Regions from separate parts of the Roseateles sp. P2_H4 genome, predicted to be linked through region 3. Evidence: predicted binding sites of a transcription regulator. Region 3 holds the regulator's gene; each other region holds the start of a gene.

Region 1 (4,679 bases), on a different contig from region 3:
TGGACTCGATCGCCAAGATCGACCAGGCCATCGCGCAGGTCAACGTGGCCCGCTCGACCTTCGGCGCGGCGCAAAACCGCTTCGATGCCGTGATCGAAAGCCTGGGTACGGCGGTCGAGAACCAGTCCGCCGCTCGCAGCCGCATCATGGATGCCGACTACGCCATGGAAACCGCCAACCTCAGCCGCGCGCAGATCCTGCAGCAAGCTGGTACGGCCATGATCGCCCAAGCCAACCAGCAACCGCAGCAAGTGCTGCAGTTGCTTCGATGATCCCGGGCCAGCATCAACGCTGGCCCTGAGCTCCGCAGCGACAACCGTCGTCGTTGACCCCCGAGGGCAAAGCCCGCCAGCTCAAGCACCCTAAAAGGCCGCCAATTACCCCTCAGTTCGGTAGATTGAGCGGCCCATTTTCCGAAGGATCACTCTCAAGCGTTCCCCTGCCAGGTCCGATAACGGATTCAACGGGTCCCAGCTCGTCAGCCAACGCGACAGGCCACACGGTCGATAGCGCCAACTGCCCAGGGCTCGGATTCAACCTATTGGCACTGAAAGGAACGCGCCATGTCCGCAATCATCAACACCAACCTCGCCTCGCTGAACGCTCAGCGCAACACGTCTGCCTCGCAGGGCTCGCTGATGGTCAGCATGCAGCGCCTGTCTTCGGGTCTGCGTGTCAACTCGGCCAAGGACGACGCCGCCGGCCTCGCCATTGCCGAGCGCATGAACACCCAGGTGCGCGGCATGAGCGTCGCCATCCGCAACGCCAACGACGGCATCTCCTTCGCGCAGACCGCTGAAGGCGCGCTGGGCAAGATCGGCGACATGCTGCAGCGCATGCGTGAGCTGGCCGTGCAGTCGGCCAACGGCACCAACAACACCGACGACCGCACCGCGCTGAACAATGAATTCGCGCTGCTGCAGTCGGAAATCACGCGCCTGTCCAGCAACACCAACTTCAACGGCAACTCGATCCTGACGGGCTCCGCCGCCACCACCTTCCAGGTGGGCGCCAACGCGACGGCCAACGACACCATCACGATCACCGGCGCCGACATCCTGAATACCGCCACCGCCGCTGCCACCAACCAGGGCGCCCTGGCCGAGGTCGCCAACACGGCCAATACCGACATCCTGCTGGTCGGCGCGGCCGGCACCGGCGCCACCTTCGACATCTACACCGGCTCGGGCACCAAGGGTGCGCTGGACTCGGTCGCCAAGATCGACCAGGCCCTGTCCCAGGTGAACACGGCCCGCTCCACCTTCGGTGCGGCCCAGAACCGCTTCGACGCCGTCATCTCCAGCCTGCAGGTATCGGTGGAAAGCCAGTCGGCCGCACGCAGCCGCATCATGGACGCCGACTACGCCAGCGAAACCGCCAACCTGAGCCGCGCGCAGATCCTGCAGCAGGCCGGCACCGCGATGATTTCGCAGGCCAACCAGCTGCCCCAGCAGGTGCTGACGCTGCTGCGCGGCTGATGGAAGACTGAAGCCCGGCGGTGGGGGCACCGCCGGCACAGGCTTCAGGAAGCGTTGAACAAGTCCCCACGCGCGGCGCATCCCCGCTTTGGGCGATCTGCTGCGTAGCAAATGCTCGCCATGGCCCAAGCCATGGCTGTGCGTTGCGCCTTGCAGCTCATCCCAAACCGGGGCGCACCGCATCGCGAGGACTCATCCAACGCTTCCTTAATGGCCGTGGTTTTGACCGTTGTTCGCGGGTTTGGCCCGCGGGGGGCACCAACACAATTCACTCCATCGCGTCGCTGACTTCTGCGGCGCGGACACCGGAATCAACCGGGCTGTTGCAGGAGTGCTTAAATGCCCCAGACGATCAATACCAACATCGCATCGATGAACGCGCAGCGGAACTTGAACAGTTCCCAAGGTCTGCTGAGCGTCTCGATGCAACGCCTGTCCTCTGGCCTGCGTGTCAATTCGGCCAAGGACGATGCCGCCGGGCTGGCGATCGCCGAACGCATGAACACGCAAGTCCGTGGCATGTCGGTCGCGATGCGCAATGCCAATGACGGCATCTCGCTGGCGCAGACGGCGGAAGGCTCGCTCGGCAAGGTCGGCGACATGCTGCAACGCATGCGTGAGCTGGCCGTGCAGGCTGCCAACGGCACCAACAACGTGCAGGACCGGGCAGCGCTGAACAACGAGTTCACGCAGCTGCAGACCGAAGTCGGACGCCTGATGCGCAACACCAACTTCAACGGTTCGCCTATCCTGACCGGCTTTCCGGGCGGTGCGACGTCCACGTTCACCTTCCAGGTGGGCGCCAACGCCACCGTGGATGACCAGATCGTCATCACGCAGAGCGACATCCTGGGCACGACGCCCGGCACGACCGGCACGCCCAACGGCAACGACGGCGCGCTGGAATCGGCCGTCAACAGCACCAAGATCAACATCCTGGGTGCCGCCGGCAGCGGCACCGGTGGCCCGCCGCCGACCGCCGCGGTCGACTTCGCCGCCGCCGGCGCCCCCCCGGCCCTGACCGGTGCGAACGGCGACGAAGGCGACCCGCTGGTGGCCGTCCAGTTCCTGGACTTCGCGCTCGCCCAGGTCAACCTGGCCCGCTCCACCTTCGGTGCCACGCAGAACCGCTTTGACGCCGTGATCTCCAACCTGCAGGTTGCCGTCGAGAACCAGACCTCGGCCCGCTCGCGCATCATGGATGCCGACTACGCCCAGGAAACGTCCAATATGTCGCGGGCACAGATCCTGCAGCAGGCTGGCAACGCCATGGTCGCCCAGGCCAACCAACTGCCGCAGCAGGTGCTGCAACTGCTCAAGGGCTGAGGCCGACGCCGCTCAGCAACGCCGGGATCCGCGTGTCGGAAGTCCCGGCGTTTCTCATTTCAGCGCCAACGCTGCAAAAAATCCCTAAAGTTCGCCCCCGGCATGCCGAAGGCCCTAGCGAAGGGGTCGAACTCAGGAAAGGCATATGGCCACCATCTCGTCACTAGGTATCGGCAGCGGTCTCGACGTTGAAAGCTTGGTCACCAAGCTGATGTCGCTCGAGCAGCAGCCGATCAATGACATCAAGCAGGCCTCGGCCAAGCTCCAGACCAAGATCTCCGCCTACGGCATGTTGCAGTCGGCCGTCTCTTCCATGCAGACGGCCGCCCAGAAGCTTTCCGACGCCAGCCTGTGGAATGCCTCCACGGTCAGCGTGTCCGACCCGACGGTGGCCAGCGTCACGGCCACCAGCGCCGGCAGCCAGAACCATGTGCTCAAGGTCAGCCAGCTGGCCTCCGCCCAATCGGTCGCCAGCCGCATCTTCACCGGCGGCAGCAGCACCATCGGCGACGGCACCCTGACCATCGCCCTGGGCCGCTGGGCCGGCGAACCGCCGGTCTTCACGGCCGGCGCCGGCACCCCGGTGCCCGTCACCATCAGCGCGGCCGACACGCTGGCCAGCATCCGCGACAAGATCAACGCCGCCAATGCCGGCGTCAGCGCCAGCCTCGTCAACGACGCGGCCGGCACACGCCTGGTCATCCGCTCCCTCAGCACCGGTGAAAACCAGGCCTTCCAGATCACCAGCCCCGACGCCGCCCTCGCCGATCTGACCTACGACCCCGGCAGCGGCGCCGGCATGACCCAAGCCCAGGRCGCTTCCAACGCCCAGTTCAACTGGGACGGGCTGGACCTGAGCTCGGAGAGCAACACGCTGTCCGGCCTGTCCGACGGCATGAGCGTGACGCTGCTCAAGACGACGGCCAGCACCGTCAATGTCGGCACCACGAACGACACGGCCAGCGTGCGCAAGGCGATCACGGACTTCGCCAATGCCTACAACGCGCTGATGAACCTGATGCGCGACCAGACCAAGTACGACGCCGGCACCAAGGCTGCCGGCGTGCTGCAGGGCGACACCAAGGCCGTCTCGGTGCAGCAGATGCTGCGCGGTATCACCGGCGGCACGACGACACTGGCGGGCGCCTTCGGCCGCTTGTCAGACATCGGCCTGGAACCGGGCCAGAACGGCGCGCTGACGGTCAACGCGACCAAGCTCGACAAGGCCATGTCCAACCTGACCGACCTCAAGAAGCTGTTCGCCGCCCCCGACTCCGTCAACACCCGCAACCAGGGTTTCGCGCTGCAGTGGAACAGTTTCGCCACCAAGATCCTGGGCACGGACGGCGCGATCACCACCGGCCAGACCAGCCTGCAAAAACGCATCGCCAGCAACACCAGCACCATCGACCGCATGGAAGACTCGCTGACGCTGACGGAAAAGCGCCTGCGCGCCCAGTACAGCGCGCTGGACACCAAGATGAGCCAGCTCAGCGCGCTGTCGGCCTATGTGTCCAAACAGTTCGGCAGTTCGTCCTCCAGCTGAGGCGCCGAGCAGGATTCACGAACAAGGCGCCTAAGGGCGCCTTTTTCACGCCGCCAGCAGGGGTAAGCCGCCTCAAGTTCCCCGGCCGGGCGCCGAAATTTGAAGGTATCCAGCCCAGAGAGCCCTCATGTACGGATCCTCCTCCCCGTTTGCTTCCCGAGCTCACCGCGCCGGCTCTGCCTACGGCAAGGTCGGCGTCGAGACCGACGTCCTCAGCGCCAGCCCGCACCGCCTCGTGGCCCTGCTGTTCGACGGCGTCATGGAAGGCATGAACCTGGCCCTGGCGGCCATCCAGGCCGGCAACACGCCGGTCAAGAACAACTCGCTGT
Region 2 (4,679 bases), on a different contig from region 3:
GCGCGCTCGGCGCACACGTCCTTGGCATTGCCTGCCAGCGAACTGCACTTGTCTCGCTCGGCCTTGAACATGGCCTTGACTTCATCCTTGGCCTGCGAATAGACGGGCTTGGTCAGATTGGCCGAAGCCGTGCCGGCCAGGCCGATCAGCGCGAGGGCACACAAAAGGCGGGAGGTGCGGATTTGCTTCGTCATGAGGATCTCCTTTGGCTTGATGGGTGGCAGCGTCATGCCCTCAACAGGGCAGGTGCCACGCCGCTCAGCTTAGGAATCCGGGCCCGTCGGCCACGTCGGCGCTTGGGCCTCGCAAAAGTCGGACAAGGCCGCGTGGACGAAGGCGGCGAACCTCAGAAAAGGCAGCCCTGCAGGTCTGCCGGCACCGATTGCAAGGTCCAACGGTCGATGATCTCGTAGCCGTACTCGGCGTTGCTGCCGCCGACGACGAGCAGCACTTCGCGGATTTGCCAGGGGATGGGATCGATGTAGATGGGCTCCAGGGACTCCGGTGCCCGGTAGCTGATGGTCAGGTGAGGCGTGTGCCCCGGGCCCTCGCCGCATCCCTCGCGCAGCAAGGCGGCCAGTACCGACTCCAGCACATCATCGAAACCGGGTGGCCGGCCTTGGCCGAAGAAGGCCCAGTGCTCGCGGCCGCCGATGCGGTTCAGGACCATCGTGAAAGCCTCGGCCGCAATCTGCGCGCCAACGCGTTTCAGCGTGCTGCGCATGGAGGGCGTGTCCGGGTAGCGGTCCGACCAGGTCTGATGCCAATTCGAGGCCGGAAACATCGCGTCGCCGAGGCGCAGGTCCAGGCCATGCCTCTCGACGGCGGCCGACATATGCCGTTCCACTTCGACGGTGGGCTGGGAGATGAGGAGCAGTCGGGGTGTCGGCATGGCGGTCCTTGTGAATACTGTGTTTGTATACAGTAATTCATGGGGCCGCGCTTGTCCAGCCCGGGCGCCATCAAACCCGCCTCATCGCACCAGGGCCGGTTTCGTCGCATCCGCCTGACCGGAACGCTGGTGCCGCCTAGATTGCACGCCTTTCAACCGCGAGGGCGCTGCATGAACACCGTGAAGCATGACTGGTCGAGACGGGGCGCGCTCGGCATGTTGGCGGCGGCGCCTCTGGCGGCCACGCGGGCGCTGGCGGATGCCCAAGGCGAGCTGCTCGTGCTGTCCACGCTGTATTCGCGGCACAAGGCCATCGCCGCCTACGATCTTGCCGTGCTGCGGCAGGTCATCGTGGCTGTGAAGCCGGATGTGCTGGTGCTGGATGTGACACCCAGCGAACTGCGCGGCCGCAAGGTCTGGCCAGGCAAGGTCGAGTACACGGATGTCGTCTTCCCCTACCTCGATGCCACGGGCGCCAAGGGCTTGGGCTCGGAACCGGACGAAGCCCTGTTCAGCCAGCTCACTGGTGTGGCGGGCCGCGCATACAAGGCCTTCGGCGAACAGAACCCGGCCGGCGCCAAGGCACTCGACGATCTGAAGCAGGCCACCTACCGGGCCATGGCCAGTGGATGGCGCTCCGCCGCCGACGTGAACAGCGAGAAGACGGACCGGCTGGTGGCCGCGCTGCGCGAGATCGAGGAGGGGCTGGTGGGCGAGGGCGCCGCGAACGTGCAGGCGCAGTGGGATCGGCACCATGCGGAGCGCCTGCGCGACGCCGTGCGCGCCCACCCTGGCCAAAGGGTGCTGATGCTGGTGGGTATCGAAAGCCGCTACCGCGTGCTGCGCGAGCTGCGGTCGGCGGGCGGGATTCAGCCCGTCGAGTCAGAGGCGTGGCTGCGGCGCGCCGGACTTTGAGGAGTCGCTGCGCGGCGCCGTCAGGCGAAGGTGTTCAGGTTGCGGCCCAAGGAACCTTCGGTCGCCAGTGCCGGCTGCTGCGGCAGCGCGCTGAGCAGGGCCATGGCGCCGGCCGCCTGCACGTCGAGCGCCTTCCTGAGCACCAGCAGGCCGACGGTGGTGGCGGTGTCGCCCTGGGCGGGGCTTGACGCGATGCTCACATTGCTGACGTTGGTGAGTTCCATTCGCCTGCTATCGGCAGGTCCGGCCCAGACTTGAGCCTTTTCGCGCCTGGACCGCAGCGCGCGCAGAAGCCGCAGATACTCGGTCGGGGTTTGATGGGCACCGAAGGCGCATGGGCAAGGTCAGCAAGTGGGTGGTGGCGGGATGCCTGGCCGCAGCGGGCGCGCAGGCACTGGCGCAGCCGGCCGTGTGCGGGCCCTACCGCGTGGCCCTGTACGAGTACGGTTCGCTGGCGTTTCGACGCGCAGGGGGCGGTACGGTGGGCATCGATGTCGACATCGTCAACGAAGTCGCCCGCCGCACGGGCTGCAAGTTCGAAACCTTTGTCGATTCCCGAGTCCGCACCTGGACCGACCTGGCCCATGGCAGCCTCGACATGACGGTGTCTGCCATCGAGACCGAGGAGCGCAACAGCTTCGCGCGCTTCGTGATCTACATGAGCGGGCGCAACCGGCTGCTGGTTCGAAAGGGCCTGCCCAGCCCGGTCCTGACATTGGACGCATTCGCGGAAGACAGTCAATTGCGGCTGGCGGTGGTCAAGGGCTTCAAGCATGGCCCGCAGTGGGACCCCTGGATCGCCAGGCTGCGCCAGCAGGGGCGAGTGGACGAATACGCCGACGCCAACATGGCGGCCCGGCTCGTGGGCCTGGGTCGCGATGCGGCCTTCCTGTCCGAACCCGTCGTGTGGGGGCGAATCCTTGCGGACAGCAAGCTGCAGGGCAGGGTCACGGTCATCGATGGCTTTCCGGCGGACAACTACGCTGCGGGATTTGCGCTGTCCAGGTCCAGGGTTCGCGAGGAAGACGCCCGCAGGATCGAGGACGCCATCGCCGCCATGCGGGCTGACGGCAGCCTCTACAGGATCTTCAGCGCCTATCTGTCTCGCAGCGAGGCCTTGAGTTCCATGCCCTGAGCAGGGCGGGCGCCCGGTGCATGGCGGCTTCGATGCGCCGTGAAATCTTGCGTCTCGACTGGCGACCTCCAGGCGCCAGCAAGGGCTCTTACGCGAGTCCCATTTCCTGTATCGCCCGCACCAGCGCAGAAAACTCCACAGGTTTGCGGAAATGCATGAGAAAGCCTGCGTCAATCGACTTGCGCTGGTCGGCCTCGCGAGCAAACGCCGTCAACGCGATGGCGCGGATATTCCCGCCCTGATCCGCCGGCAAGGCCCTGACGCGCTCCAGCAGCTCGAAGCCTGTCATCTCAGGCATGCCGAGGTCGGAAACGAGCAAGTTCACCCCGGAACTGGGCAGCACGGCAAGCGCCTCGGCGCCAGTGGCCGCCGTCACCACCTGCGCCCCCTGCAGTTCCAACGCACGGGCGACCATCTCGCGCACCGTGTCGTCGTCATCCACAACCAGAATTCGCGCGCCGGCGAGCGAGGTTCGATCAACCGCGCCAGGGTCGGGTGAGGCGCTGGCGAGACTTCGCGCATTGATCAGCGGCAACCGCACTGAAAAGCGTGCACCGCGGTCCGGCCCGTCGCTGTGCACGCCTACTTGGCCGCCATGCAGTTCAACCAGGTTTCGCGCGATCGACAAGCCAAGGCCCAGCCCGCCATGACGGCGCGCCATTGAACCGTCCGCCTGGCGGAACCGCTCGAAGACGAACGGCAGGAACTCGGACGAAATGCCGATGCCGGTATCTTCGACCACGATCTCCGCGACCTCGGCCGTGCAACGCAGCGCCACGTGCACCTCGCTGCCACGGGGAGTGAACTTAACCGCGTTGGAGACCAGGTTCGTCACCACCTGCTGCAGTCTCACGGCGTTGCCCATCACGGCCGCGCCCTCGTGCATCGTGACGTCTGTCGTGAGCCGCACGCCTGCACGGTCCGCTGCAGGCAGCAATAACTCGACTGCCGCAAGCGTGAAGCTCGCCGCGGAGACCGGCGCGACATTCAGGATCAGCTTGCCGGTGGTGATGCGGCTCATGTCGAGGAGGTCCTCGATGAGCTGCACCTGTGCCTTCGCGCTGCGCTCGATGACGTCGATACCTTTCTTCAATTCAGCGTCTTGCTCCGCGCCTTGCGGCGCAGGATGTGCACCCAGCCGGTGATGGCGCTCAGCGGGGTGCGCAGCTCATGGGAAAGTGTTGCCAGGAACTCGTCCTTCACCAGGCCCGCTTGTTCCGCCGCCAGGCGGGCGGTGCGTTCGCTCTCCAGCAACTGGGTCCGCTCACGCATCGCGTCGCGAGAGGCGGCGTAGAGGCGCGCGTTGTCGATGGCGATGGCAGCCTGGCTGGCGATGCCTTCGGCGATCCGCTCACTGCGCTCGGTGAAGACGCCGACATTGGCATGGCCGAAGAACAAGCCGCCCAGCACTTCGCCCGAGCGGCTGATCACGGCTACCGCGAGGTAGCTGCGCACCGGCAGATGGCCTGCCGGCATGCCACGGTGGGGCCCCCATTGCCCGTAGCGCGGATCGGCCATCACATCGTCAAGCCTGATCGTCGGTTCGCCGCGGAAGGTTGGGCCGAACATGGGCGTCGGGCGAGGATGCCCGAAGTTCTCGAACTGCTTGCGGTCGGCGCCGGGCAGCGTGTACAGCAGATAGGCCTCGCCATCGTCGTGGACGCCGTTGTAGAAAAATGCGCCGAACTGCGCGCCCGTCAGCGATGTCGCTGCGTCGGTCACGCGCTGCAGCAGGAC
Region 3 (4,679 bases):
CCCGCATTGCCGAAAGCCGGCGGGCTGGCTAGGCTCACTTCTGAGCGCCATCCCGCATGACTCGCCCACCCCTCCTGACAGCCCCCCGCACCCTCGCCTGCCGCCTGAGCACCGCCCTGGCGCTGCTGGCCGTGGCTGCGCCCGTGCAGGCCCAGGCGCCTGCCGTGCAGCTGTGCATGACCGATTTCCCGCCCTATGTCAGCATCGAGCTGCCCGATGGCGGCAGCCTGACGGCACTGGCCCGTCGCGCCTTCGCGGCCGGCGGTCTGGCCGTGCAGACCCTGCATGTGCCCTGGGTACGCGCCTTCGCGCTGGCCAAGAATGGCGACTGCCTGCTGATGACGATGTGGCGCAACGAGGAGCGCGACGCTTTGTTCCGCTACTCGTTGCCGGTGGCGCGCATGCAGCTGGGTTTCTTCGTGCGCGGCGACCGCAAGGCACCCTTGCCACCGGATGCCACCGTGGCCTACCAGCGCGGCTCCTACCTGCCACCCGAGCTGACCTCTGGCCGCTACAAGCTGCACGAGCTCGTCGACCCGCGTCCAGGGCTGGAGATGCTCAGCCTGGGTCGCGTCGATGCCGTGTTTTCGGAGCGCGCCACTTTCGAATACCAGCTCACCCGTCAGACCAAGCCGGTCGACGCCATACGCTGGCATGCCGTGCTGGAGGTCAAGCCGACCTTCATGGCCATCAGCAAGACCCACCCGCAGGCCGACGCCTGGCTGGAGCTGCTGAATCAGGAGATCCGGCAGTCGGTGAAGTGAGCCCCTCGTCCAAGGCGTACCTTGGCCGGCCTTGCAGGCCGCGCAGCCGGCAGAGCGGCTGCTCTTCGGCAGGCACATGCCGCCCACTGGGCGCCATGTGTCCGGTCTCAGCCCCCGAGGGGACGGCGATGCTTGCAGCATTGAGCCGCAAGCACATCGCCCAAGGCGGGCCGGCTAGGTGAACTGGAGTCGGACACAAGCAGTCCCTGCGGACTGCTTGTGCCTACGGAAGGCCATGGGCCTCTGGCCCATGGCAGGCCCGGCGCTCGGCCCGCGGGGCGGGCGACCTTTCAGAAATTGAACGCCAAGCGCAGGCCGCCCCAGTGCTTGCCGTTGACCATGATGGGCGCCGTCGCTTCCTTCAACACCACGAAGCGGCCACCACCCATGTCGCGCCGGTAGGTCTGCAGCAGAAAGGGCCGGGTGTTGCGCGCCGAGGCCAGGCCGGTGCGGTCGTTGAAGATGCGCCGGTAGCGGCTGTTGGCCGTGTTCCAGACCGTGTCGCCCGGGCGCTGCGGCTGGCAGTACTTGCGGTTGTGCGTCGCGATATAGCCGTTGCGGTCGGCCGCGATGCAGAACACCACCTTGTCGCTGAAGGCCAGCATCTTCTCCTGCACGGCGGGGAAGAGGCGGTCGGTCAGCTGGCAGAAGCGTGTCGTGTGCTGCTGCGGCGCGGTGCCCTCGATCGGCCGGTATTTGTCGTCGAACAGGTCGGCCTGGCTGATCTGGCCGCTGCGCAGCGCCTCTTCGAGCAGGCCGGCAATCTCGTCGGCGGCCTGCTGGGCGGTGCGGATGAAGGGCATGTCGTCGACCTCGACGCCGCTCTCGGCGATCTGCTCGACGAGCTCCTCGGACATGCGCAGGAAACGGTCGCTGCCGTCGAAGGCCACCTTCAGGCCATGTGAGGCTTCAGAGACCTCGCGCTCCAGCTCATGGGCGCGCTCGTTGAGCAGGCTCATCTGCTGGCCGCTCTCGCCGGCGGACTGCGAGATGCGCTGCACATCCTGCTCGACCTCATGGAAGGCTGCATGGATCTGGCTGGGTTTGGCGGCGTTCTCGGTCAGCTCGGCGCTGAACCTGTCGATGCGTTCCTGCAGGCTGGAGATGGCGCTGACGATGGCCTTGGACGAGCCTTCGACCTGGCCGGCCAGCGCCTTGACGGCTTCGGCCACGACGGCGAAACCGCGGCCGGCATCGCCCGCATGCTTGGCCTCGACGGCGGCATTGAAGGCCACCAGGCGGGTCTGCAGGGAAATCTTGGTGATCTCGGCGGCCGCATCGGACACCTGGGCCAGCGTGCTCGCCATGCCGACGACCTCGCCACCGACGACACCCAAGGCGCCGCGCGCGCGCTGCACGGCCGCCGCGCTCTGCGCCGTGGCGGTGGCGATGGCTGCCTGCGCCTGGCCGATCTGGTTGAGCTGCTGGGCCAGGGCCTGCATGGCCTGGCTCTGGGCCTGCACGATGCGCTGGGTGTCTTCGAGGGCTCCCCGCACTTCCGCGGCGTCCTTGCCGACGGTGGAAATCGAGCGGGCCAACCGCTTGACAACGTTCAACGCTGCGCTGTCATCTCGACGGACGGGCTCGTCGCGAGTGATGGCGACGGAAGAGCTCCCGCTCTTGGGCCACTTGAACATGCGTTTTGTCCCCGCTTATTGGCCGGGGCTCGGCAAGAAGTGGCCCCGTGGATTACCAGTCACGCAGCTTAACGCGCAACCTTGCAATCGACTGACTGTGCAACTGACACACGCGGGACTCCGTGACCTTGAGCACGGCCGCGATCTCCTTGAGATTCATGTCGTGCTCGTAGTACATGCTCATCACGAACTGCTCGCGCTCGGGCAGGTTCTTGATGGCGGCCACCAGCGCCTCGCGCATGCGATGGTCCTGCAGCATCGCCACCGGGTTGGCGTTCTCGTCGGCGACGTGGCGGTCGAGGTAATCCTGGTCGCCGTCGTCGCCCGACATGTCTTCCAGGTAGACCAGCTGGGTGCCGCGCACCTTGCCGAGCAGCTCCTGGTATTCGGCCAGCGGCAGGCCCATCTCGGCGGCGATCTCGTCCTCGCGCGGCGCGCGGCCGAGGCGCTGCTCGACCTTGTGCACGGCGGATTCGATCTCGCGCTGCTGGCGGCGCGTGCCGCGGCTCATCCAGTCGCCGCCGCGCAGCTCGTCGAGCATGGCGCCGCGGATGCGCTGGGTGGCAAAGGTCTCGAACTGCACGCCCTGCTCGGCATCGAAGCGCGACAGCGCGTCGGTCAGGCCGATCAGGCCGACCTGGATCAGGTCATCCACCTCCACATTGGCCGGCAGCTTGGCGATCATCTGGTGCGCCAGGCGTCGGACCAGCGGGCTGTACTGCTTGATCAGCGAGCTGTTGTCGAGGCGGCCTTTGGGCGTGTACATGGTCAGCTCCGCACGGCCGCCCGAAGGGGCTGAAGCGCCCCCGCGGGGGGCAGTGAACGCAGTGAGCGTGGGGGCATCATGTTTGGACTCCGGCGAGTTCAATGTGCAGCGATGAAGGGGGAAGACGCCTTGCGCGCCGGGCGCAGCGGGGTCGCATCGGAGGCGGCGTCGACGGCCGCTCCCGGAGGGGCCGCGAGCAGCAGCTCACGGGCGAGATGACGCAGTTCGGGCGTCAGCGGTGCGTTCTGGGACGCTCGCGGGTCCAGGCAGGCCCAGTCACGCAGCACCGCGCCGAGGAAGCCGTCGGCGCAGGAGTGAAGCTGTTGCGCGATGCGGGTGGCCACGCGCAGTTGTGGGTGGCAGGCCATCAGCAGACTGTAGACCATCAGCCCGGCCCGTTGTGTGAGCCATTTCATGCCCGCATAGGCTTCCGTCACGCTCGCCGGCTCGGTGTCGGCCAGCAGCAGCGGGCGCACCTCGCGCAGGGCCACCACGCGGGCCAGTTCAGCGGCCGGCGCGTGCAGCAGGATGACATCGGCGTCCGGTGCCGCGTCGGCCACGGCCTCCAGGAAGGAAGCGGCCGAGCCATGGGCGTTGATATGGCGCAGCGGCAGGCCGCGGGCCGCCAGGTAGGACACCTTGGGCGACAGGCGCTCGATGCAGTTGGACAGGTCCACGCTAGCCAGCTCGGAGGGCTTGGGCGAGTGTTCGCCTGCGTCGACGACCAGCGTGGTGAGATTCAGCTCGGCGAAGGCCGAGCACAGGCCCTCCAGCAGCGCGCCGGCGCCCATGACGCGCGGGTTGCTGACGACTGGCACGAAGCGGGTCTTGGAGGCGGCGAAAAGCCGCCGCAGGCCGTGGGCTTGATCGACCATCATCAGTGCACAGCCCTCATGCCTTCGGTCAGCGGCGCGCCGGCAAAGATGAGGTTGACGTCGGTGTTGTCCATGCGCCAGGCGCCCGAGGCAGCGCCCTTCAGCGCGCGCTGCACCAGGCCCACGCTGGGCAGGCGATGCCAGTCTTCGGGCACGCGCTGGCCGTTGGCGACGCCCAGCACCTTGAGCTTGTGGCGGATCAGCGTGTCCAGGGCCGGGGCCAGCTTGACGGCTTCGTCGATCTTGCTGAGCACGACGCCTTCGCAGGCGGCGGCCTTCCAGGCGGTGACGACGTCCTCGATGGTCTCGCCCTGCTGGGCGGCATTGATGACGAGCAGCTTCTTGATGCTGGGGTGGGCCTGCATTTCCAGCAGCTCCTGGGTGCGGCTGTCGCGCTGGGCCATGCCGGCGGTGTCGATGAGGACGAGCTTCTTGCTGGACAGCAGATCCAGCAGGTCGTCCAGCGAGGCGCGGTCATGCGCCGTGTGCACGGGCACGCCGAGGATGCGGCCATAGGCGCGCAGCTGCTCGTGGGCGCCGATGCGGTAGGCGTCCAGCGTGATGAGGCCGAGCTGGCCGGCGCCGAACTTGGTGGCGAAATGGGCGGCCAGCTTGGCGGTCGTCGTCGTCTTGCCGA

Evidence for each region. The regulator FliA, encoded in region 3, starts transcription of late flagellar genes. The targets are predictions, from matches to a motif close to CTAAAGTTTNNNNNNNNNNNGCCGNTA.
Region 1: the regulator FliA is predicted to act here: its motif matches at 2,889-2,915, upstream of fliD (flagellar filament capping protein FliD).
Region 2: the regulator FliA is predicted to act here: its motif matches at 2,040-2,066, upstream of AC1DW3_RS02260 (YjfB family protein).

Annotation. Positions count from the first base shown of each region.
Region 1 is NZ_JBFUFR010000064.1:13,068-17,746, forward strand. It holds gene AC1DW3_RS29065 (flagellin N-terminal helical domain-containing protein) at 1-272, shown strand, start outside; gene AC1DW3_RS29070 (flagellin N-terminal helical domain-containing protein) at 564-1,478, shown strand; gene AC1DW3_RS29075 (flagellin N-terminal helical domain-containing protein) at 1,818-2,804, shown strand; gene fliD (flagellar filament capping protein FliD) at 2,950-4,350, shown strand; gene fliS (flagellar export chaperone FliS) at 4,478-4,679, shown strand, end outside.
Region 2 is NZ_JBFUFR010000002.1:131,827-136,505, reverse strand. It holds gene AC1DW3_RS02275 (hypothetical protein) at 1-194, opposite strand, end outside; gene AC1DW3_RS02270 (hypothetical protein) at 347-892, opposite strand; gene AC1DW3_RS02265 (hypothetical protein) at 1,064-1,807, shown strand; gene AC1DW3_RS02260 (YjfB family protein) at 1,828-2,031, opposite strand; gene AC1DW3_RS02255 (substrate-binding periplasmic protein) at 2,142-2,942, shown strand; gene AC1DW3_RS02250 (ATP-binding response regulator) at 3,031-4,035, opposite strand; gene AC1DW3_RS02245 (GAF domain-containing protein) at 4,032-4,679, opposite strand, start outside.
Region 3 is NZ_JBFUFR010000074.1:11,604-16,282, forward strand. It holds gene AC1DW3_RS29935 (substrate-binding periplasmic protein) at 57-764, shown strand; gene AC1DW3_RS29940 (methyl-accepting chemotaxis protein) at 1,055-2,320, opposite strand; gene AC1DW3_RS29945 (RNA polymerase sigma factor FliA) at 2,454-3,167, opposite strand; gene AC1DW3_RS29950 (MinD/ParA family ATP-binding protein) at 3,266-4,045, opposite strand; partial or broken gene flhF (flagellar biosynthesis protein FlhF) at 4,045-4,679, opposite strand, start outside.